DNA from 4 places in the Streptomyces sp. 840.1 genome. Region 4 is predicted to be linked to each of the others. Evidence: riboswitches for the same ligand, from Rfam matches in the RefSeq annotation. Region 4 holds a riboswitch; each other region holds the start of a gene.

Region 1 (5,608 bases), on a different contig from region 4:
GTGCTGCTCCGGGATCTCCTCCAGGAACCGCGACGGCGGGTTGTAGGAGGGCTGGCCCCACGCGCTGCGCATCGAGGCCCGGGTCAGATAGAGCCGCTCGCGGGCGCGGGTGATGCCGACGTAGGCGAGCCGGCGCTCCTCCTCCAGCTCCTTGACCTGGCCCAGGGCCCGCATGTGCGGGAAGACGCCGTCCTCCATGCCGGTCAGGAAGACCACCGGGAATTCGAGGCCCTTCGCCGTGTGCAGGGTCATCAGCGTGACGACTCCGGAGCCGTCGGTGTCCTCGTCGGGGATCTGGTCGGAGTCGGCGACCAGCGCGACCCGCTCCAGGAACTCGGCGAGCGTCCCCGCCCCCTCCTCCTCGCCCCGGTCCTGCTCGAATTCGAGTGCGACGGAGGCGAGCTCCTGGAGGTTCTCGATCCGGGTCTCGTCCTGCGGGTCGGTGGAGGCCTGGAGCTCGGCCAGGTAGCCGGTCCGTTCCATGACGGCCTCCAGCACCACCGCGGGGCCCGCGCCCGACTCGACGATCGTGCGCAGCTCCTCCATCAGCGTGTTGAACCGCTTGACGGCGTTGGCGGAACGCGCGGCCATGCCGTACGCCTCGTCGACGCGGCGCAGCGCCTGCGGGAAGGTGATCTTCTCGCGCAGCGACAGGGCGTCGATCATCGCCTCGGCCCGGTCGCCGATGCCGCGCTTGGGCACGTTCAGGATGCGGCGCAGCGGGACCGTGTCCTCGGGGTTGGACAGCACCCGGAGGTAGGCCAGGACGTCCCGGACCTCCTTGCGCTCGTAGAAGCGCACACCGCCGACGACCTTGTAGGGCAGGCCGACCCGGATGAAGATCTCCTCGAAGACACGGGACTGCGCGTTCGTCCGGTAGAAGATCGCGACGTCACCGGCCTTGGCGTCGCCCGCGTCGGTCAGCCGGTCGATCTCGTCCGCGACGAACTGCGCCTCGTCGTGCTCGGTGTCCGCGACGTAGCCGGTGATCCGGGTCCCGGAACCGGCGTTGGTCCAGAGGTTCTTCGGGCGGCGGCTCTCGTTGCGCTCGATGACGGCGTTGGCCGCGGACAGGATCGTCTGGGTGGAGCGGTAGTTCTGCTCCAGCAGGATCGTGGTCGCGTCCGGGTAGTCCTCCTCGAACTGGAGGATGTTGCGGATCGTCGCGCCGCGGAAGGCGTAGATCGACTGGTCGGCGTCACCCACGACGCACAGCTCGCCGGGTGCGTCGGCGGCACCGGCCGGTCCGACCAGCTCCCGTACGAGCGTGTACTGGGCGTGGTTGGTGTCCTGGTACTCGTCGACCAGGACGTGCCGGAAGCGGCGGCGGTAGTGCTCGGCGACGTCGGGGAAGGCCTGGAGCAGGTGCACCGTCGTCATGATGATGTCGTCGAAGTCCAGCGCGTTGGCCTCGCGCAGCCGGGACTGGTACATCGCGTAGGCCTGGGCGAGGGTCTTCTCGAAACCGTCCGTCGCCTGGCCGGCGAAGGTCTCCTCGTCTATCAGCTCGTTCTTCAGGTTCGACACCTTCGCCGTGAACGACTTCGGCGGGAAGCGCTTCGGGTCGAGGTCGAGATCGCGGCAGACCAGGGCCATCAGCCGCTTGGAGTCCGCGGCGTCGTAGATCGAGAACGAGGAGGTGAAGCCGAGCTTCTTCGACTCGCGGCGCAGGATCCGTACGCACGCGCTGTGGAAGGTCATGACCCACATGGCGTTGGCGCGGGGGCCGACGAGCTGCTCGACGCGCTCCTTCATCTCGCCCGCGGCCTTGTTGGTGAAGGTGATCGCCAGGATCTGGCCGGGGTGCACGCCGCGCTCGGCCAGCAGGTGGGCGATGCGGTGGGTCAGCACCCGGGTCTTGCCGGAACCGGCCCCGGCGACGATGAGCAGCGGGGAGCCCGCGTGCACGACGGCGGCACACTGCTCGGTGTTCAGCCCGTCGAGCAGCGCGGCGGCATCGATGACCGGGCGGTGGGCGCCGTCCCGGTAGTACGCGTCGCGGGGCGGCGGGGGCCCGTCGAACACGCCTGAGAAGAGGTCCTCCGGCACCGCTTCGGGTGCGGAGTCCTCGGGGGGCGGCGGGGGCCCTTCCTCCGTGTGCTGGAGGCCGGCCAGGAAACTGTCGTCAAAGAGGCTGCTCATCGCTGTCCGAGTCTAGGCGGCCGCACTGACACCCCGGAGCCGCATGGGAAAACACACCGTCCGGGGCCACACACCGCGATGCCCGGTCCACCCTGCGTAGGGAACTCGCGCGCCGCGCCGGGCCGAACCTTACGGCTTCCATAAGGTCACGGAAACGTATCGGGCATATCGAACATCAACCTTCACAGCGGCACCATGAGTTGGCTAGCGTGCTCGTTCGGACGGCCCGTACCCCCAGAGGCGAACCACGCCGAGCGGGCGTCCACGCCGAATCCGGGCTGCCTCCAGGGGTCCGGAACCGGGGACCCACACGCAGCACCGGGGTGAATCGGTCCGAAACCCCCATAGGACCGTAGGGCAGCCTTCCGTTCCGCCCGAACCCGACAGCTAACCCGGTAGGCGGTCCACGGAAGGAGATGCCGGCCTTGGCATCGCATCGCAAACCGCGCCCCCGGGTGCGCAGCAGCGTCCCCGCCATCGGGTTCACGACGGCCGCACTCGCCTCGGTGACCCTGCTGTCCACACAGAGCGCGCTCGCGGCCCCGGCCCCGAAGCCCGGCATCGAGGACGTCCAGAAGAAGGTCGACGCCCTGTACCGGGAGGCGGGCACCGCCACCCAGCACTACGACGAGGCGAAAGAGGCGTCCGCCGAGCAGCGCACCAAGGTGGACACGCTGCTGGACGACATCGCCGAGCGCGCCGACAAGCTGAACGACGCCCGCCGCACCCTCGGCAACTACGCGGCCGCCCAGTACCGCGACGGGGCGCTCGCGCCGACCGCCACCTTCTTCCTGGCCAACGACCCGCAGTCGTTCTTCGACCAGACCCATCTCATGGACCGGATGGCCTCGAACCAGCAGCAGGCCGTCACGGACTTCCGTACGAAGCAGGCCGAGGCGTCGAAGAAGCGTGCCGAGGCGGTGACGAGCCTGGAGACGCTCACCGCGACGCAGACGAAGCTGCGCACCAGCAAGCAGAACGTGCAGACGAAGCTGACCGAGGCGCGCACGCTGCTGTCGAAGCTGACCGCCGAGGAGAAGGCGCGGCTGGCCGAGCTGGAGCAGAAGAAGAAGGCCGAGGCCAAGCGCAAGGCGGCGGAGCTGGCGAAGAAGCAGGCCGCCGCGAAGGCCGAGGCCGACCGCAAGGCCAAGGAGGCGGGAAGCGGCACCGGCTCGGACACCGGAACGGGCTCGGGCACGGGCACCGGCACCGGTTCGGGTTCGGGTTCGGGTTCGGGTTCGGGTTCGGACAGCAGCGCCTCGACGAAGGCCGAGAAGGTCCTCGCGTTCGCCAGGGCCCAGCTCGGCAAGCCCTACGTCTGGGGGGCGACCGGCCCGTCCTCGTACGACTGCTCGGGGCTGACCCAGGCGGCCTGGAAGGCTGCGGGCGTCACCATTCCGCGGACCACCTGGGACCAGGTGAACGTCGGCACCCGGATCGCCACGGACGATCTGCAGCCCGGGGACCTGGTCTTCTTCTACGACGACATCAGCCACGTCGGCATCTACAAGGGCGACGGCATGATGATCCACGCGCCGAAGCCGGGGGCCAACGTGCGCGAGGAGTCGATCTACTACATGCCGATCTACGGGAGCGTGCGCCCCGGCTAGGGTCTTCCGTCCGGATCAGGGCCTCTCGTTCGGATCAGGGTCCGCCGTCGGTTCGCCGTCGGCCCGGCGTCAGCTCGTCGTCGGCGGCGGCTCTCCCGTCCGTCGGGCGATCAGGACCTCGATTCCGTCCAGGATCCGGGTCAGGCCGAAGTCGACGTCGTCGTCGCCGATGTCGTCGTCGTATTCGTCGCGCGACATCATGGACGCCAGAATCGGATATCCGTGCTCGTGCAGGAGCGGGCGCAGGAACCGCGCCACGGCGGCGGACCGGACCGGGGCCGCGCTGCTGTCGCGCACATCACGGCGGGCACTGGCGATGCGCCGCGCGTAGCCGTCGAGCAGCAGCGCGCACCCCAGTGATTCGGCGGCGCTCAGACCGGCACCGGTGAGCGCCGCCAGCAGCACCTCCGTCCAGCGCAGCAGGTTCGGGGTCGCGGGCGCCCCCCGGGTGGGCAGGTCCGGCAGCCAGGGGTGGGTGTCGCACCGCTCGATCATCGCCCTGGTCCAGGTGGTGGCCGCGGCCCGCCACCGCTCCGTACCGGTCTCCAGCTCCGGCGCCGGGCCCCAGGCCGCCTCGGCGGCGAGCACCAGCAGTTCGTCCCGTGAGCTGACGTACCGGTAGACCGCGTTGGCGGTGAGCCCCACCCGCCTCGCGACGTTCGGCATGGACAGGGCCGCGAAGCCCTCCGCGTCGGCCAGCCCGACAGCCGCCTCGACGATTCCCTCGACGCTCTGCGAGGGCTTCCGGCCCAGCCGCCCCGTCTTCACGGGCAGCCCCCATGCCAGGGCGAGGCCGGGCGGCAGCCGATCGTCGTCACCCGCCGGCATCGAGCTCATCTCCATGTCCCGTCCACCATGCCCCTCCGCAATGTCCCCGTCCGCAGGGGCATTGACTTCGTGCGTGCCTCACACTTTATATTAGTGTGGACCCCACACGAACTGTTCGAGGAAGTGAACTGCTGTGAATCCTCTACGCCGGACCCCCTCGCCGGGGCAGCGCGGACCGCAGGTCGCGGTGCGGCCGCGCTTACGGGCCCTGCTGACCGTTCTGCTCTGCTCCGCCATGATCAGCGGCGCGGCCGGAAGCACGCAGGCCGCACATCGCGCCGGGAACGGCCGTGGCGGGCCCGCCACCGTGGTCAGGACGGACACCGGCTCGGTCGAGGGCCGCCTCGGCAGGGACACCCGGATGTTCCAGGGCATCCCCTACGCCGCCCCGCCGGTCGGCCGGCTGCGCTGGGCCTCACCCCGGCCGGCCGCGTCCTGGCCGGGCGTGCGGAGCGCGACCGAACCCGGCAGCCGGTGCGCACAGGCGGGCGGGCTCATCGACCGGCAGAGCCTCAGCGAGGACTGCCTCTATCTGAACGTCACCACACCGCTGCGCGGCAGCGCCCGCGCGCTGCCGGTGATGGTGTGGATCCACGGCAACGGCTACATCAACGGCGCCGGGAGCCTCTACGACGCACAGCGCCTGGCCCGTACGGGCAAGGTGATCGTGGTCAGCTTCAACTACCGGCTTGGCATCTTCGGATTCCTCGACCATCCCGCGCTCGACCACGGTGCGGCCAGGCACCTGTCGGGCAACTTCGGCCTGGAGGACCAGCAGGCCGCGCTGCGGTGGGTGAGGCGCAACGCGGCGGCGTTCGGCGGCGATCCGGCGAACGTCACGATCTTCGGCGAGTCCGCCGGCGGCACCAGCGTCTGCGCGCACCTCGCGGCGCCGGGGTCGGCGGGCCTCTTCCAGAAGGCGATCCTGCAGAGCGCCCAGTGCGCGGGACGCAAATGGTCACCGGGTCCGGCGACGTGGTTCCCGCTGCCACGCGCGGAGCGCGAGCGGCACGGGCTCGACGTGGCGG
Region 2 (5,608 bases), 190 kb from region 4:
TATCTGCCCGCCCCACACCATGGTCGGGACGGAGGCCGCGAGCATCAGCGGTTCGTACTCCATCGGGTGGCCCATGCCGATCAGGTCGCGGACCGCTTCGGGCTGGTCGTAGGTGGAGTAGTCGAAGATCTCCTGGCAGCGGATCGCGTCGATCGTGCTGCCGAGTCCGCTGATCAGCAGGGGCAGTACGTCGTTGCCCCAGCCGGGGTCGACCCCGGAGACGAACAGTGAGCCGCCGCCGTCCGCGACGGCGGCCAGGACCGGGTCGCGCAGCTCGGGCGGGGCGCCCCGCTGGTCGTAGAGCGCGTACAGGGCCGGGGTGACGACCACCGCCCCGGTCCGGACGGCCCTGACGATGTCGGCGAGCGCCTCGTCGGGGCGGATGTCCCCGGACGCCGCGTACACCACCGCGCCGGGAGCGGTGGCCAGCACCGCGTCGATGTCGTCGGTCGCCGCGACGCCCAGATCGCGGCCGGTCCCGGCGAGGTCGCCCGCGTCGCGGCCCACCTTGCCGGGATCGTGAACAAGCACGTGCGCCAGTTTCAGGGCCGGATGGGCCTCGACGGCGCGGATGGCCGCGCGGCCGACATTGCCGGTTCCCCAGACCACCGTGGAAATCATGCGGCGGAGGGTAGCGCGCGGGATGAAAGGTTCATAGTGCCATCGCGCACCGGCTTGCGGGGCGGCCCCGGCCCGTGTCAGGACCGCCCGCCGCACCCGCCGCTACTCGTCGATCGCGGCCCCGAACGCGGCGCCGGCCGCCGGGCCGCCGAGTGATCCGCCGTCGTACGTCCACGAGCCGGCGGCGGTGACCCCGCCGGGGCCGGCCGGCAGCACCCAGACGACGCCGTTGCCGGCGTCCTCGCCGGGCGCCGCGGCGAGCAGACCGGAGCGGCCGTCCTTGTCCGGATCGGACAGCCGGACCTGGCCGCCCCAGCGGTCCCCCTTCTCGGGGACGCCCGGCACGTTCCCCGAGTCCTGGTCCCAGGAGGCCGCGGCGGCGGCGGTCAGCCCGTCGGCCGCGCCGCGCAGCACCCAGACCGCTCCGGCGTCCGCGACCGCGCCGATGTCCTCGCCCGGGGCGCCGATCGCCACGTCCGCGTATCCGTCGCCGTCGGTGTCCGCCACCGAGAGGTCCGCGCCCCAGTTGTCACCGCGCTCGTCCGTGCCGGGGACACCGGCGGTGTCCTGGGTCCACCACACCGGCGGTGTGCCGGGACCCTCGGCGCCGACCGGGCCGTCGCCGGCGCTGCCGTAGTACACGCCGACCACGCCGCCGTTCACGAATTCGCCGCCGTCGTCCGGGCTGCTGGGCTCCCCGGTGACCAGGTCGTCGTAGCCGTCGCCGTTGATGTCACCGGACGCGACGGCCGGGCCGCCACGCAGGTCCCGGTCGTAGCGCAGGCCCTGGACCTCGGCCAGGAAGAGCGCGGACCAGCCGTACCCCGGTTCGTCGCCCCCGGTGACTCCGGAGACGACGAGGTCGGCGAGGCCGTTGCCGTCGTAGTCGCCGGTGGTCATCGCCCCCGGCAGGATCGGGCGGCCCGGCGTGCCGGGGAGCCGCTGGTGGGAGAGGGGCGGCGGGGGTGCGGATGCCCGGCGCGCGGCCGCGTCGTACTGGTAGAGCGTGAGGTCGTCGTGGTCGGTCACGGCGAGCTGGTCGCCGGGGATGTCGGGGCTGAAGTGGGCCGCCGCGAGGGCGCCGGCGAACCTGGCACCGGCCGTGGGAGCGTCGGCCTGCAGCCAGTCGCCCGCCGCGCCCGTGAGCCCCTTCGCGGAGCCCCACAGCACGACGGCGCCGCCCGCGTCGGTCACCGGCTCGACGTCCTCACCGGGTACGCCGACGACCGCGTCGTCGTAGCCGTCCCCGTCGAGGTCGCCGGTGGCGAGGGCCCGGCCGAAGCCGTCGCCCGCCTCGGCGGCCCCCGGTACACCGGCGGTGTTCTGGCTGAGGACGGCCGCGCGGGCCGTTCCGGTGCCGGTGGGCGAGCCGTACTGCACGGTGACGTACCCCGCGCCCTTCTTCCCGCCGACGGTGCCGCCCGGCGCGCCGGTGAGCACGTCGTCGTAGCCGTCGCCGTCGAAATCGCTGTTGCGGTCGTTCGCGTGCGTTCCGCCGGGAGTACCGGCGTGGGCGGCGGGGGCAGCGATGCCGGCCACCGCCGTCAGGAGACAGGCGGCCGCGACAACGGCGGCCGAGCGGTTGGTGCGCACGAGCGGCTCCTCGGTTCAAGGATGACCGGGCGAGTCCGGGGGGACGCGGGGAAGGGCCCGTTGCCTTCCCCGCGTCCCGTTCGACCGCCTGTGGGCCGCAAGGGTTGTACGGCACGCGAAAGGGGTGGGAGGGAGCCACGTGGCTCCCTCCCACCCCTGCGCCCGGCTCCTCCCGAAGGTGGGGGCCGGGGTATGTCAGTAGGCGCCGAAGACGTTGTCGATCGAGCCGTAGGTGGCCGCGGCGTAGTTGCACGCGGCGGTGATGTTGGCGACCGGGTCGAGGATGTCCATCGACGTACCGGCCACGTGGTAGGCCTCGAAGGTGGGCTGGATCACCTGGAGCAGGCCCTTGGAGGGCGTGCCGGCGACCGCGTTCGAGTCCCAGTTGTTGACGATCTGCGGGTTGCCGGAGGACTCGCGGATGATGTTGCGGTGGATGCTGTCGTAGCTGCCGGGGATGCCGTGCTGGGCCATCACGGCCAGCGACTCCTTGATCCAGCCGTCGAGGTCGTCGGTGTACGCGGTCGCGCCCTGTGCGGGAGTGGTGGCCGCGGTCTCGGTGGCGACGGTCTCGGTGGCGGCGGTCTTCTCCGCCACAGGCGTGACCGTCCGCTGGGAACGGTCGGCGCGGTCGGCACTCTCGGACCGGTCGGACGACTGCGCGTCGGCCGCGGACTTTGCCTCGGACGCGGCCTTTGCCTTCGAATCGGCGGTCGGCGCGGCCTTGTGCGGGGCGGCTGCGGACTTGGCGCCAATGGTCAGCTTGAGGCCCGGGTGAATCAGATCGGGGTTTCCGCCGACCACACTCCGGTTGTCCTGGTAGAGCCGCTCCCAGCCACCGCTGAGGGAATGACCCCGGGCGATCTTGGAAAGCGAATCACCGGAGACCACGGAATAGGTGGCGGACTCGGCCTTGTGGGCAGCAATTCCCTTGGCAGCAAAGGCGGTCGAGGTCGCCGACTTTTCTGCGACGACCGGGTGCGCCGGTGCGGCAGAAGCGGACCCGGACATGATCAGGGGGAGCGCGAGAACGACTCCGCCCGTGCTCACGGCGATGAAACCGCGGGTCAGGGAGGTGGACTTGGAACGACGGTGGTTACCCATGATGGGCATGGCGCATTTCCTCTCCGCCGCCTGCGAGGTGAGCTGTCGGGTTCGGACTGGAGATGTCCGGCCGCACGTGATGGCGACTTAACCCCTAGCCGCTCCGGATACCGGACCGGCGGCAAACCTGGGTCCCCCGCTCCTGCCGTACGTGAGTGGTCGGGTTCCCGGACGGCGGCAGGATTCGGCGTTCCATCCGGATTGACGGTGACCGTAAGCGAAAAGCGTCGGGCGGAACAAGCCCTGAATTCTTGATCGCAATTGATTCGCAAGATCAATTCAAGGAAATGCTCAGAATCAGATCCCCGAAGCCAAGTCAACTTTCTTGGCACGACAGGGAACCGAAGCCGGACGCACCGCGTCACGGGCCGGGAAGGTGATGCTGACCACTGCGCCCGAAAAGGGTGATTTGCTCAATCTCCATACCCTTTGAGCCACAGAAAAGCGTCTTCGGTGGGCGATTAACGACGATTCCGATTAATCACTCAATCAGGACATTTCACTGGAGGTGACGACCCGCCACCCCGGCTCGGCGTCGCCTCTAATCCATCTCCACAGATGCATCTAAATAGATGCACTACGGTGTGGGGCATCGGCCGACGCTCCGGGCGCCGCCCGCCACTGCGACCGGGAGAACCTGATTTCCTCGACACCGACGGCGCCACGCTCCACTACGAGGTCCGCGGCTCCGGCCCGCCGCGCTCGGCAACCCCGGGGCAGCTCGCGCTGGTCGTGGCGCCCGACCCGGCCGCACCGTCAACGGCAACACCACGCATCCGCGGGCGTTCGCGGCCCGGCTGCGGAACGTGCCGTCCAGCGCATGAGCGCGGGCACGGCCGGCCGGGACGATGACGGGCGACCGCCGCCCCACACGACGGCGAACGGCAGACGGCAGACGGCAGACGGCAGATCCGACCCGGTCAAAGCGAGAGGTTCCGGCTCCCCTCGCGTCGCAGAAGCGCGGAAAGGTGGTGCTGGAGCGGCTGGCCGACAGCCGCGAGGTCGTGGACGAATTCGAGCGTGCCGTCGGCCGTCAGCGTGTAACGGCGGCGTGTGGCGCTGACCTCCTTGGCGGTGGGCGCGAGGGCGACCCGATGGGTGGCCAGGTCGGCCACGCCGTCCGCAGCACTGCCCGTCAGGATCTCCGCGACACCGGTGGGCTGAGTGATCAGCGCCTCCACACGCCCGTCCGGCTGCATCCGCCACCAGCCGCTCTCCCGCGCCGAGGGCCGCAGCGGGGCGTCGTCCGCGTCGAGCAGCCAGGCGCGCGCCTCGTAGTGGAGGAAGGGGCGCCCGTCATGACTGAACGTCACCTCCTGCGCGTACCGGAACTCCTGGGCGAGCGTCGGGTATTCACCGCGGCCCTGCCCGGTCCAGGTGCCCAGGAACCCGGTCAGTGGTGCGAGCAGCGCGTGCGGAGCAGGCGCGTCGTCCGGCCGGAACGCGTCGGGGTACGGGTACTGCCGGGCGGGGTCGGACATCTTGCGCGCTCCTGGATCGGTGACGGGGACGGGCGCCGCGCGAAGGCGACGGCGACGGTTGGCAGCCTAAGGGCTGTCCCGTGAATGATCTCCGGCTCGCGTGACACGCGGCCTCCCGCTGCCTGGATTTGCCCGCCTGCTCAGGTGTTCAGGATGCGCACGGCGAGCAGTAGCTGCCAGGCCCAGCCGATGGTCAGCGAGATGCGCTGAAGCAGTCCGCCGATGTCGACCCAGCGTTGCCGCTGATCGAACGCGGCACTGGCCAGGGCCATCGTCGCCACGAAGAGGACACCGCAGGCGATCGAGCAGACGGCCCAGCCGGGCGGGCCGGACGGGGCGTATACGAAGCAGGCGGCAGCGAGGGCCAGGAAGCCGATGGAGGAGAACAGGTCATGCAGAGCCCCCGCGCGGGTGTGACGCCGGAGCCGATCAGGCGTGCCGGGCGGGTAGCCGCTCACCGGATCCGTCCGGAAGGCGCCTGCTCCCAGCAGACCGACCGCCCACGCGCCGACCAGCAGGGCGCCCCACTCGAAGGGCCCGACACGCCACAGAGCCACAGCGAAGGCCAGCGACAGCCCGCCCGCGAAGAGGAAGTTGACGGTCTGTGCCCACCCGGCAGGGCCGAGGGTGAGCGAGCTGACGGGATGGCGGCGCGGTCTGTAGCCCACGCGGCCGGCGCCTTCCAGCAGGTACGCGACGGTGAAGAGAGGGCCGGCGGCCATTCCGCAGACGAGCAGGACTTGATTCCCCATCCCGTCAATGTAGGTTGACACAATGAATTGTGTCAACCCTGATTGACACCTGGCTTC
Region 3 (5,608 bases), on a different contig from region 4:
TTCCGTACGAACTACGCGCCCAACAACGCGGTGCTCTCGGTCGTCGGTGACATCGACCCCGAGCAGACCCTCGCCTGGATCGAGAAGTACTTCGGCACCATTCCGTCGCACGACGGCAAGCAGCCGCCGCGGGACGGCACGCTGCCCGAGGTGATCGGCGGTGAGCTGCGCGAGGAGGTCCGCGAGGAGGTCCCGGCGCGTGCGCTGATGGCCGCCTACCGGCTCCCGCACGACGGCACCCGCGAGTGCGACGCGGCGGATCTCGCGCTGACCGTGCTGGGCGGCGGCGAGTCGTCCCGGCTGCACAACCGGCTGGTCCGCCGCGACCGGACGGCCGTCGCGGCCGGATTCGGGCTGCTGCGGCTGGCCGGCGCGCCCTCGCTCGGCTGGCTGGACGTCAAGACGTCCGGCGGCGTCGAGGTGGCGCGGATCGAGACCGCGGTCGACGAGGAGCTCGCCCGGTTCGCCGAGGAGGGCCCCTCGCCCGAGGAGATGGAGCGCGCCCAGGCACAGTTGGAGCGCGAGTGGCTGGACCGGCTCGGTACGGTCGCGGGCCGCGCCGACGAACTGTGCCGGTTCGCCGTGCTGTTCGGTGACCCGCAGCTCGCCCTGACCGCCGTGCACCGGGTGCTCGACGTCACCGCCGAGGAGGTCCGGGCGGCCGCCAGGGCCCAGCTGCGGCCCGACAACCGGGCGGTGCTGGTCTACGAGCCCGTCGAGTCTGCGGAGCCCGCAGAAGAGGCGGGGACGGACGCCGCCACCGACACCGACGCGCACGAAGGGGCGGACAAGTGAGCGACACTGCCGCGACTGGAGTTTCGATGGAGTACCACCCCCAGCCCGCCCCCGGGACGGCCAGGCCCTGGGCCTTCCCCGCCCCCGAGCGCGGCGCCCTGCCCAACGGGCTCACGGTGCTGCGCTGCCACCGCCCCGGCCAGCAGGTCGTCGCCGTCGAGGTCTTCCTGGAGGCCCCGCTCGACGCCGAGCCCGAGGGCCTGGACGGGGTTGCCACGATCATGTCGCGCGCCCTGTCCGAGGGCACCGACAAGCACAGCGCCGAGGAGTTCGCCGCCGAGCTGGAGCGGTGCGGAGCCACTCTGGACGCCCACGCCGACCACCCCGGCGTCCGGGTCTCCCTGGAGGTTCCCGCCTCCCGGCTCGCCAAGGCGCTCGGCCTGGTCGCCGAGGCCCTGCGGGCACCGGCCTTCGCGGACAGCGAGATCGAGCGGCTGGTGAACAACCGGCTCGACGAGATCCCGCACGAGCAGGCGAACCCCGCCCGGCGCGCGGCCAAGCAGCTCTCCAAGGAGCTCTTCCCGGCCACGGCCCGCATGTCGCGCCCGCGTCAGGGCACCGAGAAGACCGTCGAGCGGATCGACTCCGCGGCCGTGCGCGCCTTCTACGACGCCCACGTCCGCCCGTCCACCGCGACCGCGGTGGTCGTCGGTGACCTCACCGGCATCGACCTGGACGCCCTGCTCGCCGACACCCTGGGCGATTGGTCGGGCAACACCGCCGCGTCCCGGCCGGTCCCGCCGATCACCGCCGACGACACCGGCCGGGTGGTGATCGTGGACCGCCCCGGAGCGGTGCAGACCCAGCTGCTGATCGGGCGGATCGGCGCCGACCGGCACGACAGCGTCTGGCCGGCCCAGGTGCTCGGCACCTACTGCCTGGGCGGCACGCTGACCTCCCGGCTCGACCGGGTGCTGCGCGAGGAGAAGGGCTACACCTACGGCGTACGCGCCTTCGCCCAGGTGCTGCGCTCCTCGGCCCGGGACTCCGCCTCGGGGTCGACCGGCGCCGCGATGCTCGCCATCAGCGGCTCGGTGGACACGGAGTCCACCGGACCGGCGCTGGACGACCTGTGGAAGGTGCTGCGGACCCTGGCCGCCGAAGGCCTGACGGACGCCGAGCGCGAGACGGCCGTGCAGAACCTCGTGGGCGTGGCACCGCTGAAGTTCGAGACGGCCGCGTCCGTCGCGGCCACCCTCGCCGACCAGGTCGAGCAGCACCTCGCCGACGACTACCAGGCGCAGCTGTACGCGCGCCTCGCCGAGACCGGCACGGTCGAGGCGACGGCAGCCGTGGTCAACGCCTTCCCGGAGGACCGCCTCGTCACGGTCCTGGTCGGGGACGCCGCGCAGATCGAGGAGCCGGTCAGGGCTCTCGGCATCGGAGAGGTCTCGGTCGTCACCGGCTGAGCCGCCACCGCCCCCGACTGCGGGGCGGGAGCGGGGCCCTGGCGGGTCGTCTGCCGCCAGGGCCTTCCTTTTTGCCCGCTTTGGTGGAGAGGTTGCCTGTCTGCCCTGTGGGATGCGCTACAAAACCGCCTGTCCGTTTGGTGCGCGGAAGTGCCCCCGCTTAGCGTCGGCCCGGCTGTCCGTCACTCGTATGCCGCATCCGCGACGTACCGGGCAGTCATCGCCGAGTCCCCGTCAGGCGCGAGCCCGGGGAGCCGGGGACCCACACAGTCCCTGGGGTGAATCGGATGACCGTGCCTCCATGGGGCCGGGGATCCGTAGGAGACCTTCCTGCTCCGAACCCGTCAGCTAACCCGGTAGGCGAGAAGGAAGGAAAGGACCAGCCACTTCATGGCGTTCACCCGTGCCACGGGGAAGCACCGTGCCCCGAGCCGTATGACGTGCCGGGGCGCGAAGGCCGTCGGCATCGCGACCCTCGCCACCGCCGGTGTCATCGGCTCCCTGGCCTCCCCGGCCCTCGCCGCGGACACCGAGGCCCCTGCCGCAGGCGACACCGGCCTCTCCCAGATCATCGCCATCGAGGGCGGCCTGGCCGCCCGGATCGAGGCCCAGGCCGACGCGCAGCGGCACCAGGCCGCCGAGGCGAAGGCGGAAGCCGAGGCGAAGGCGAAGGCCAGGAAGAAGGCCGAAGCGAAGAAGAAGGCCGAGGCCGCCGCCAGGGCCGAGGAGGCCCGCGAGAGCCGGGCGCGCGCCGCCCGCTCCGCCGAGCGCGCCCGGCTGGGCACCTTCCGGCTGCCCGTCGCGGGCTCCTACGTGAGCACCGGCTACGAGTCCAGCGGATCCCTGTGGTCCTCCGGCAGCCACTCCGGCATCGACTTCCACGCCGCCTCCGGCACCCCCGTCGTCGCCGTCGGCGGCGGTACGGTCGTCGAGGCGGGCTGGGGCGGCGCGTACGGAAACAACATCGTGCTCCGGATGTCGGACGGCACGTACACCCAGTACGGCCACCTCTCCTCGATCGACGTCTCCGTCGGCCAGAGCGTCGACGTGGGACACCGGATCGGGCTCTCCGGCGCCACCGGCAACGCCACCGGGCCGCACCTCCACTTCGAGGCCCGCACCACCCCCTCGTACGGCTCCGACATGGACCCGGTCGCGTATCTGCGCGCCCACGGCGTCAGCGTCTGACCGGTACACCGCACCCCACCGAAGGCCCCGGCAGCGCGCCGGGGCCTTCGGCCGTACCCGGCCGCCGGACCGCCGCCGGCACCCGTTCCCGAACGTCTCCGGGGCCGGCAGATATTCATGAATTTCGGCCCGGCATCGGAAATGCGTCCGCATTGCAATAGAGTCACAGGGCAGGCGTCGATCGGCCGCGTTTCGCGGGGATTAAGGCGGAGGTTCGGACATGCGCATTCCGGCGCATTCGGTATGCACGGCAATCCGTGACGACATCGTCTCCGGTGTCTTCGAACGCGGCAGCCGGCTCACCGAGGAAGTGCTCGCACGCCGTTACGGGGTCTCTCGCGTCCCGGTGCGCGAAGCGCTGCGCACCCTGGAGTCCGAAGGCTTCGTGGTCACCCGCAGGCACGCCGGGGCCTGCGTCGCCGAGCCCGACGAGCAGGAGGCGGCGGACCTCCTGGAGGTCCGCATGCTCCTGGAGCCGCTCGGTGCGGCACGGGCCGCCCAGCGCCGCACCGACGCCCACCTCAAGGTCCTGCGCGGGCTGGTCAGATTGGGCCAGGAGCGGGCCCGCCGGGGCGAGGGCGAGGACCTGCGCTCACTGGGCGGCTGGTTCCACGAGACCCTCGCCCAGGCCTCCGGCAGCCCCGGCCTGATCGCGCTGCTCACCCAGCTCCGGCACAAGATCGCCTGGATGTACGCGGTCGAGCAGCCGGCCCGCCCCGCAGAGGCCTGGGCCGAGTACGGGGCCATCGTGGACGCCGTGGCGCGCGGCGACGCCGAACGGGCGAGGGCGCTCGCCGCCCAGCACGCCGAGCGGGCCACCGCCGCGCACCGGCTGCGCCGCCCCGGCCGGCCGGGCGCCGCCGCCGTACCCCCGGCCGCCCGGGTGAGGACTTCGCAACATGCCGTAAACACCCCCGGCGGCCGTCATTAACAATTACGCCGTATACAAGGAGCAGTTATTCGGCGGGGCATTCTTTCTGCTGCCCGTTTCGTCGAATATTCGCCGCCCTGCATTGTTCTCGGCGGTCTGCCCGATGGAAAGCTTTCCCGTGAAAACGAAAGAGCCGCGGCACCCGGTCGGGGGTGCCGCGGCTCTTTCGCGGGAAATCCTGGCGGTCGTGACCGCTGGGTCAGACGGTCTCCGGGAGCTCGTCGAGCCCCTCGGCGACCAGCTTGGACAGACGGTCCAGAGCGGCCTCGGCGTCGTCGGCGTCGGACGCGAGGATGATCTCCTCGCCGCCCTGGGCGCCGAGCCCGAGCACCGCGAGCATGGACGCGGCGTTCACCGGGTTGCCGTCGGCCTTGGCGATGGTCACGGGGACGCCGGAGGCCGTGGCGGCACGGACGAAGATGGATGCGGGGCGGGCGTGCAGGCCCTCGGCCCAACCGACGTTGACGCGGCGCTCAGCCATGGTTCTGCCCTTCACGAATCAATGGTTGTCTAGACCAGTCTCTCATGCAGTGCGCGATGCTACGGCCGACCCGCAGACCCTCCGCGGCCCGGTCCCGCCGGCGGCCGGCCACCCCCAGACTGCCCCGGCCCCGCCCCCCACGCGACCGCTGACGGAGCCGTAGGCTTTGCCCATGGAGCCCTCTGTGGAGCAGAGCCCGCATCACGCCTACCCCGGTCACTGGGAGGCCGACGTGGTGCTCCGCGACGGCGGCACCGCCCGGATCAGGCCGATCACCACGGACGACGCCGAACGGCTGGTCAGCTTCTACGAGCAGGTCTCCCCGGAGTCGAAGTACTACCGCTTCTTCGCGCCCTACCCCCGGCTCTCCGCCAAGGACGTCCACCGCTTCACCCATCACGACTACGTCGACCGGGTGGGACTCGCCGTCACGGTGGGCGGCGAGTTCATCGCCACCGTCCGCTACGACCGGATCGACGCCACGGGCCGGCCCGCCTCCGCCCCGGCCGACGAGGCCGAGGTCGCCTTCCTCGTCCAGGACGCGCACCAGGGCCGGGGCGTCGCCTCCACGCTGCTCGAACACATCGCGGCCGTCGCCCGCGAGCGCGGCATCAGGCGCTTCGCCGCCGAAGTGCTGCCCGCCAACAACAAGATGATCAAGGTGTTCCGGGACGCCGGGTACACCCAGCAGCGCAGCTTCGAGGACGGCTCCGTCCACCTCACCCTGGACCTCGAACCCACCGCCGAGTCGCTCGCCGTCCAGCGCGCCCGTGAACAGCGGGCCGAGGCGCGGTCCGTGCAGCG
Region 4 (5,608 bases):
ACCGATCGCGGGTCGGATCCGGGCGGGAAAGGGGCGGCCGGCCATGGCGGACCATCAAGAGGCGAGCGTCACGCTGCCGAGCGAGCCGGTTTCGGTCTCCGCGGCCCGCAGGTACGTGGCCCGGGTATTGGCCGAATGGGGACTGTCGGACGGGAGCGAGGCCGCCGACACCGTCCGGCTGATCGTCTCGGAGCTCACGACCAACGCCGTCCAGCACACGTTCGGCCAGTCGCCGACCTTCACCGTCGATCTCCGCCTGGAGCGCGAGGAGCAACTGCACCTCGGAGTGACGGACAGTCACCCCCGCTGGCCCCAGCGACTGCCTGCCGCCGTTCAGCAGGACAACGGGCGCGGCATGGTGATCATCCGCTCGCTGGCCAAGGAGTACGGTGGCCGGCTGACCGTCACACCCACCGCCGACGGCGGCAAGACCGTCTGGATCGCGCTCCCCTGGAGCGTCCCCGTCCAGACCTGACCGGCCCGCAGCAGGTCGCCCCGGGTCACTGGGATGCGGCGGCCCGGTTCCCCGGGGGTGCGGCGGCGGCCCGGCCGAACCCGCTCCGCAGCAGGGCCCGAAGGGTCGCCGCCGCCGCGCTCGACCGGTCACCGCGGTGCACCACCGAAATGGTCCGCCGGAACGCCGCCGGCTCCAGCCTCCGCACCGACAACGGCGTCGGGGACATGGCCGCGACCATCTCCGGCACCACCGCGATCCCGATGCCCGCGCTGACCAGTGCGCACACCAGGGCGTAGCCGGGCGACTCGCAGACCACCGCGGGCAGTGCGCCCGCCTCGGCCAGCGCGTTCTCCACCCCGCGCCGAGGCGGATGGGTGGGGGCGCTGCTGATCAGCGGCCGGCCCGCCAGGTCCGTCACCGGGAGCCGCCCGCTGCCATCGGCCAGCACCTGACCGACCGCGGTGATCAGCACCAGCTCCTCGACCAGCAGCGGCTCGGCGCTGAGCCCCGAGGGGAGCGGCGCCGTGGCGGCCGGTTCGTACGCGTGCGTCAGCGCGAGGTCGACCTCGCCCCCGGCCACGGCCGCCACCCCGCCCGGCGGCTCGTACTCCGTGACGATCAGCTCCACGTCCGGGTGCGCCCGGCGGAAGGCGCTCAGCACGGGAGGCAGCAGATGGATGCCGGCCGTGGTGAAGGTGCCGACCCGCAGGCGCCCGCCGGAGAGCCCGGCCAGTCGCGCGAGCTCGTGGCGCGCCTGGTCCATCTCGTCCAGGACCCGCCGGGCCCGGCCGGCGAGCAGCTCGCCCGCAGCGGTCAGCCGGGCGCCCCGGTGGTGCCGCACCAGCAGCGCGGCACCGGCCTCCCGCTCCAGCTTGGCGAGCTGCTGGGAGAGCGCGGGGGCGGTGTAGCCGAGGCGGGCGGCGGCCCGGGTGATCGAACCGGCCTCGGCGACCGCCACCAGCGCCGCCAGCCGTGTCGGGTCGTACATTAAGCATTCCTTTTGGCAGACCCACAAGATTGCAAGTACATGCTAAAGGCTGTTCGGGTCCAGGGTGGAGCCATGGATGCCCAGCTGACCGCCTTCCTCGGAGTCGCCGCCGCCATGGTCGCGCTGCCCGGAGCGGATTTCACCGTCGTCGTACGCAACGCTCTGGCCTCACGGTCGGCGGGGGTGGCGACCGCGCTCGGCGTGGCCGGGGGGCTGCTCGTCCACACCGCGCTCGCCGTGGCCGGGCTGGCCGCCGTGCTGGTGGCGGTGCCGGTGCTGTTCCGCACGGTGCAACTCCTGGGCGGGGCGTACGTCCTCTACCTGGGCATCAGCGCGCTGCGCTCGGCCCGGCACCGAAAGGGGCCGACGAACGGCACCGGGACCACGACGGACCACCCCGACGGCATGGCGAGCGCGGAGGCCGCCGTCGGGACCCGGCGCGCACTGCGCCAGGGCTTCCTGACCAACGCGCTGAACCCCAAGGCGCCGGTGCTCTTCCTCAGCCTGCTTCCGCAGTTCGTCCCGGCCGGGGCCGCCCCGCTGCCCAGGACGGTGCTGCTCGCCGCGATCGTCGTGCTGCTGGCCCTGATCTGGTTCCCGGCCGTGGCGCTCCTGGTGGACCGGCTGGGCCGGTGGCTGCGCCGGCCGCGAACCGCCCGCGCGATCGAGGGCGGCAGCGGCGCGGCACTCACCGTGCTGGGGGCGGTGCTGGTGACCGGCACCCTGCTGCACTGACGGGAGACGTCCGTCCGGTGGGGGAGCGGTGGAGTCAGCCGACCCGGCCGTAGTAGACGCTCCTGGTCCAGATCTTCTCCAGCCGCACCACGGCGCCGGTCTTCGGCGAGTGCCAGATCTTGCCGCTGCCCGCGTAGATGCCCACGTGGAAGATGCTGCGGCCCGAATGGAAGAAGACCAGATCGCCGCGTTGCCGCTTCGACGCCGAGATGTGGCGGGTCTTGTTGTACTGCTGCTGGGCCGTGCGCGGGAGCTTCTTGCCCGCCTTCTTGAACGAGTAGAGCGTCAGCCCGGAGCAGTCGAAACGGCTGGGTCCGGTGGCGCCCCACCGGTAGGGCGATCCCTTCTTCGACGCGGCGATGTTGAGCGCCTTCATCGAATGAGTCGCGGCCTGGGCGTCGGTCACGGCGCCGGGGACGAACAGCGTGCCGCCGACGGCGGCGAGCGTCATGATCGAGGCCGTCGTGGCCCGAGCGAGGAGAGACGGGACATGAACCTGCGCAGTCATGCGCAACCCTTCGTCAGCCGCCTGTGAAGGATGACCTGTCGGGTTCGGGCCGGCGAAGTCGCCCGGCCGCACAAGGCGGCTTCACCCCGAGGGACGACCGGAAGTCCGGTCGGCCCGTTGTGCTTGGGTCCTCCACTCCTGCCGATCCACTCCTGTCGACCAGGCATCCGGACAGCGGCAGGACTCGGCGTCCGCCCGGACCGCCCCGCCGCGGTGGCGGGGGCTTGTCGTCCCAGGGATCTTGACTCACCGAACGCCGGATTTCCGAGGTGAAACGGTGATATGTGAGGCTCGTCACGGCTGACCCGTTCGGGTGGACAGGGGGTCTTCTGGGGAGTCGCCGCACTTCTCCAGCCGTTGCGGTACCAGGGGTGGAACGGGAGATTTCACCCATGGTCCACCTCGAAAGCGCAAGTTGACCTGTCCCTCGTGCGAGGTAACACCTACGCCGAACGAGCGAGAGAAATTGATCCACCCGTCGGGCGTGTCGGCGCAGGGGAGTTGATCAACTCGGCGGGTCGGGTGGCACGGTGAGCCGCCCGGCGCGGCGCTCGCCGTCCAGCACCCGTAACGCCCGCGTCAACGTGGCGGAGTGGATCTGCCTCTCGCCCCGCTCGTGCATCAGCGCGAGCGCGTCCCGAAGCGCCACCGCGTGCGAGGCGAGCGCCTGTGCGGCGCGCAAGGCGCCGTAGGTACTGTCCGCGCGGGCCGGGTTGATCCGGCCCAGCTGGTCGACGACCTCCAGATAGCGGTCGATGAACTCGCCCTCCGCGCGGGTCAGGGCGGGCAGCGGCGGGAAATCCGGTGGCTGCATCAGCGGTTCACCTCGTGACGGACGGCAGCGCCGCGGGCCCGCGGTTCTGCACGATGTGGTCGACCAGTCCGTACGCCTTGGCGCCCTCGGCGTCGAGGATGAGATCGCGATCGGTGTCGGCGGTGATCTCCTCGGCGGGGCGGCCGGTGTGACGGGCCAGCATGCCCGTCAGCATCTCGCGCATCCGCAGCAGTTCCCGCGCCTCGATCTCCAGGTCGGACGGCTGTCCCTGCACGGGCTCGGCGAGTTCGGGCTGCTGCACCACGACCCGCGCCCCGGGCAGCGCGTGCCGGCGGCCGGGAGCTCCCGCGGCCAGCAGCACGGCAGCGCCGGCACCCGCCTGGCCGAGGCAGAAGGTCTCCACCTCGCAGGTCAGGTACTCCATCGTGTCGTACACCGCCGTCATCGCCGCGAACGAGCCGCCGGGCGAGTTGATGTAGAGCTGGATGGGCCGGTCGGGTGCGTCGTACTCCAGGTACATGAACTGTGCGACCAGGTCACTGGCCGCGATGTCGTCGACCGGAGTGCCCAGGAAGATGACCCGTTCGGCCAGCAGCTTGGAGTACGGGTCCAGCGTGCGGGTCCCCTGGGACGTGCGCTCGGTGAACTCGGGCAGTACGTGGCGTGCGGCGGGGCGGTACATGGCGAAGACCTCTCCTCCGGGGCGCGCGGGGGCCTGGGAAGGGCGCCGCGCGCGTCCGTAAAAAACGTACAGGACGTACAGAACGTTCTGATGGGAGCATGGCCCAGTGATCCACTGAAGTCCAGTGCCGGAGCCCGTTGTTGCTGTTCGCCCAGCGTGGACATCCCGCGGATCCGCCACGCGGTTCTGATGAAAGGCTGCTCAGCCCCGCTGAAGCCGGGGGAGGGGTGGGGCGGTGAGGGACGACGCTCTCGAATCCCGGCCGCACCCGGGCGAATCAGGCCAGGGCCTGCATCACGGCTTCGTCAGCCGGGTCGACCACGCACACAGGTCCGCCCGGTCGGCCGCGTCCGTCTTGTTCATCAGGCTGGCGATGTGCTTCTCGACCGTGCGGGGGGAGATGAACAGCCGGTCGGCGATGTCCTTGTTGCTCAGCCGGTCGGCGAGGAGCACGAACGCCTCGTACTCGCGCACGGTGACGCCGAGGGCCCGCAGTTGCTCGGGGATGCCGTCCGTGCCGCTGCGGTGCTGGTGCACGGGGGCGCCCAGTCTTCGCAGGGCGGCGCGGCAGGCGTTCGTGACGGCGGGCACCCCCTGCTCGTGGAAGTGGTGCTCGGCCCGCCTGAGCCAGGCCACCGGCTCGCCCCAGCCGTCCTCGTGCGCCGCGTCCGCGACCAGCCGCAGGCCCAGGTGCAGGGCGGCCGGGTACACGGCGGCATCGCGCAGCGCGGCACCGATGCGCTCGGCCGCCCGTTCGCCCTGCCCCCGGCGGCCGAGCAGGACGGCGTCCGCGAGCGCGACGAACTGGCGGTTCCAGCGCATCTGCCCGACCGCCGTGGCGGCGACGCGCTCCTGCCGGGCGCGGTCCGCGTCACCGGCCAGCACGTCCAGCAGCAGCCCCACCCCGTGCGTGCCGCTGAGGTGGTAGGTCGTCGGGTTGTGCCGCTCCAGCGCCGACACCGCCCCGAGCTCCGCCCGTGCCAGGTCCCGGTCCTCCTCCATCAGGGCGCAGAAGGCGCGGGCCATGCCCAGCGTGAGGGGCTCCTCCTGTGAACCGGCCCCCTCCCATTCGGCGAAGGAGTCGAGAGCGGCCTGCATCGCCCGCCGGTCGCCCTGGTGTGCCTCCAGTGACGCCAGTGACATCAGGAGGTACCGGACGGCGGGGGCGAGCCCGAGCCTGCGCACGACCGCCAGGCCCTCGGTTGCGGCTTCCCGCGTCGCGTCGCGGGCGCCCCGCATCACCCCGTCCAGGACCAGGATGCCGTCCACGGTGTGGACGATGCTGATCGAGCCCAGTCGCAGGGCCTCCTCCCGGGCGGACAGCAGCCCGGTGGTGTCGCCCTCCGCCAGCCAGTCGTTGCCGCCGATGCGGGTCGCCGCGTACATCCGCCGCAGCGGGAGCTGGTGCCGTTCCGCCGTCGACAGGGCCTTTTCGAGCATGGCCCTGGATTCGGACGGGTCCC

The links. A riboswitch is a leader RNA that binds a small molecule or an ion and turns the genes downstream of it on or off. The one in region 4 is predicted to bind cyclic di-AMP.
Positions count from the first base shown of each region.
Region 1: linked by a shared signal. The riboswitch ahead of EDD93_RS05500 (NlpC/P60 family protein) and the one ahead of EDD93_RS29590 (C40 family peptidase) in region 4 are both predicted to bind cyclic di-AMP.
Region 2: linked by a shared signal. The riboswitch ahead of EDD93_RS30245 (LysM peptidoglycan-binding domain-containing protein) and the one ahead of EDD93_RS29590 (C40 family peptidase) in region 4 are both predicted to bind cyclic di-AMP.
Region 3: linked by a shared signal. The riboswitch ahead of EDD93_RS23115 (M23 family metallopeptidase) and the one ahead of EDD93_RS29590 (C40 family peptidase) in region 4 are both predicted to bind cyclic di-AMP.

Region 1 covers NZ_RJUU01000001.1:1,221,035-1,226,642, forward strand. Annotated here, with positions in the region: gene pcrA (DNA helicase PcrA) at 1-2,142, opposite strand, end outside; cyclic di-AMP (ydaO/yuaA leader) riboswitch at 2,398-2,560, shown strand; gene EDD93_RS05500 (NlpC/P60 family protein) at 2,559-3,752, shown strand; gene EDD93_RS05505 (TetR/AcrR family transcriptional regulator) at 3,822-4,595, opposite strand; gene EDD93_RS05510 (carboxylesterase/lipase family protein) at 4,714-5,608, shown strand, end outside.
Region 2 covers NZ_RJUU01000002.1:908,776-914,383, reverse strand. Annotated here, with positions in the region: gene EDD93_RS30255 (dihydrodipicolinate reductase) at 1-621, opposite strand, end outside; gene EDD93_RS30250 (FG-GAP repeat protein) at 724-2,214, opposite strand; gene EDD93_RS30245 (LysM peptidoglycan-binding domain-containing protein) at 2,410-3,327, opposite strand; cyclic di-AMP (ydaO/yuaA leader) riboswitch at 3,333-3,518, opposite strand; gene EDD93_RS30240 (FABP family protein) at 4,239-4,799, opposite strand; gene EDD93_RS30235 (DUF998 domain-containing protein) at 4,940-5,551, opposite strand.
Region 3 covers NZ_RJUU01000001.1:5,068,851-5,074,458, forward strand. Annotated here, with positions in the region: gene EDD93_RS23105 (pitrilysin family protein) at 1-795, shown strand, start outside; gene EDD93_RS23110 (pitrilysin family protein) at 822-2,204, shown strand; cyclic di-AMP (ydaO/yuaA leader) riboswitch at 2,416-2,582, shown strand; gene EDD93_RS23115 (M23 family metallopeptidase) at 2,595-3,392, shown strand; gene EDD93_RS23120 (GntR family transcriptional regulator) at 3,613-4,323, shown strand; gene EDD93_RS23125 (HPr family phosphocarrier protein) at 4,523-4,804, opposite strand; gene EDD93_RS23130 (bifunctional GNAT family N-acetyltransferase/acetate--CoA ligase family protein) at 4,977-5,608, shown strand, end outside.
Region 4 covers NZ_RJUU01000002.1:716,687-722,294, forward strand. Annotated here, with positions in the region: gene EDD93_RS29575 (ATP-binding protein) at 44-475, shown strand; gene EDD93_RS29580 (LysR family transcriptional regulator) at 501-1,445, opposite strand; gene EDD93_RS29585 (LysE family translocator) at 1,518-2,180, shown strand; gene EDD93_RS29590 (C40 family peptidase) at 2,215-2,688, opposite strand; cyclic di-AMP (ydaO/yuaA leader) riboswitch at 2,692-2,888, opposite strand; gene EDD93_RS29595 (hypothetical protein) at 3,194-3,502, opposite strand; gene EDD93_RS29600 (ATP-dependent Clp protease proteolytic subunit) at 3,510-4,145, opposite strand; gene EDD93_RS29605 (LuxR family transcriptional regulator) at 4,440-5,608, opposite strand, start outside.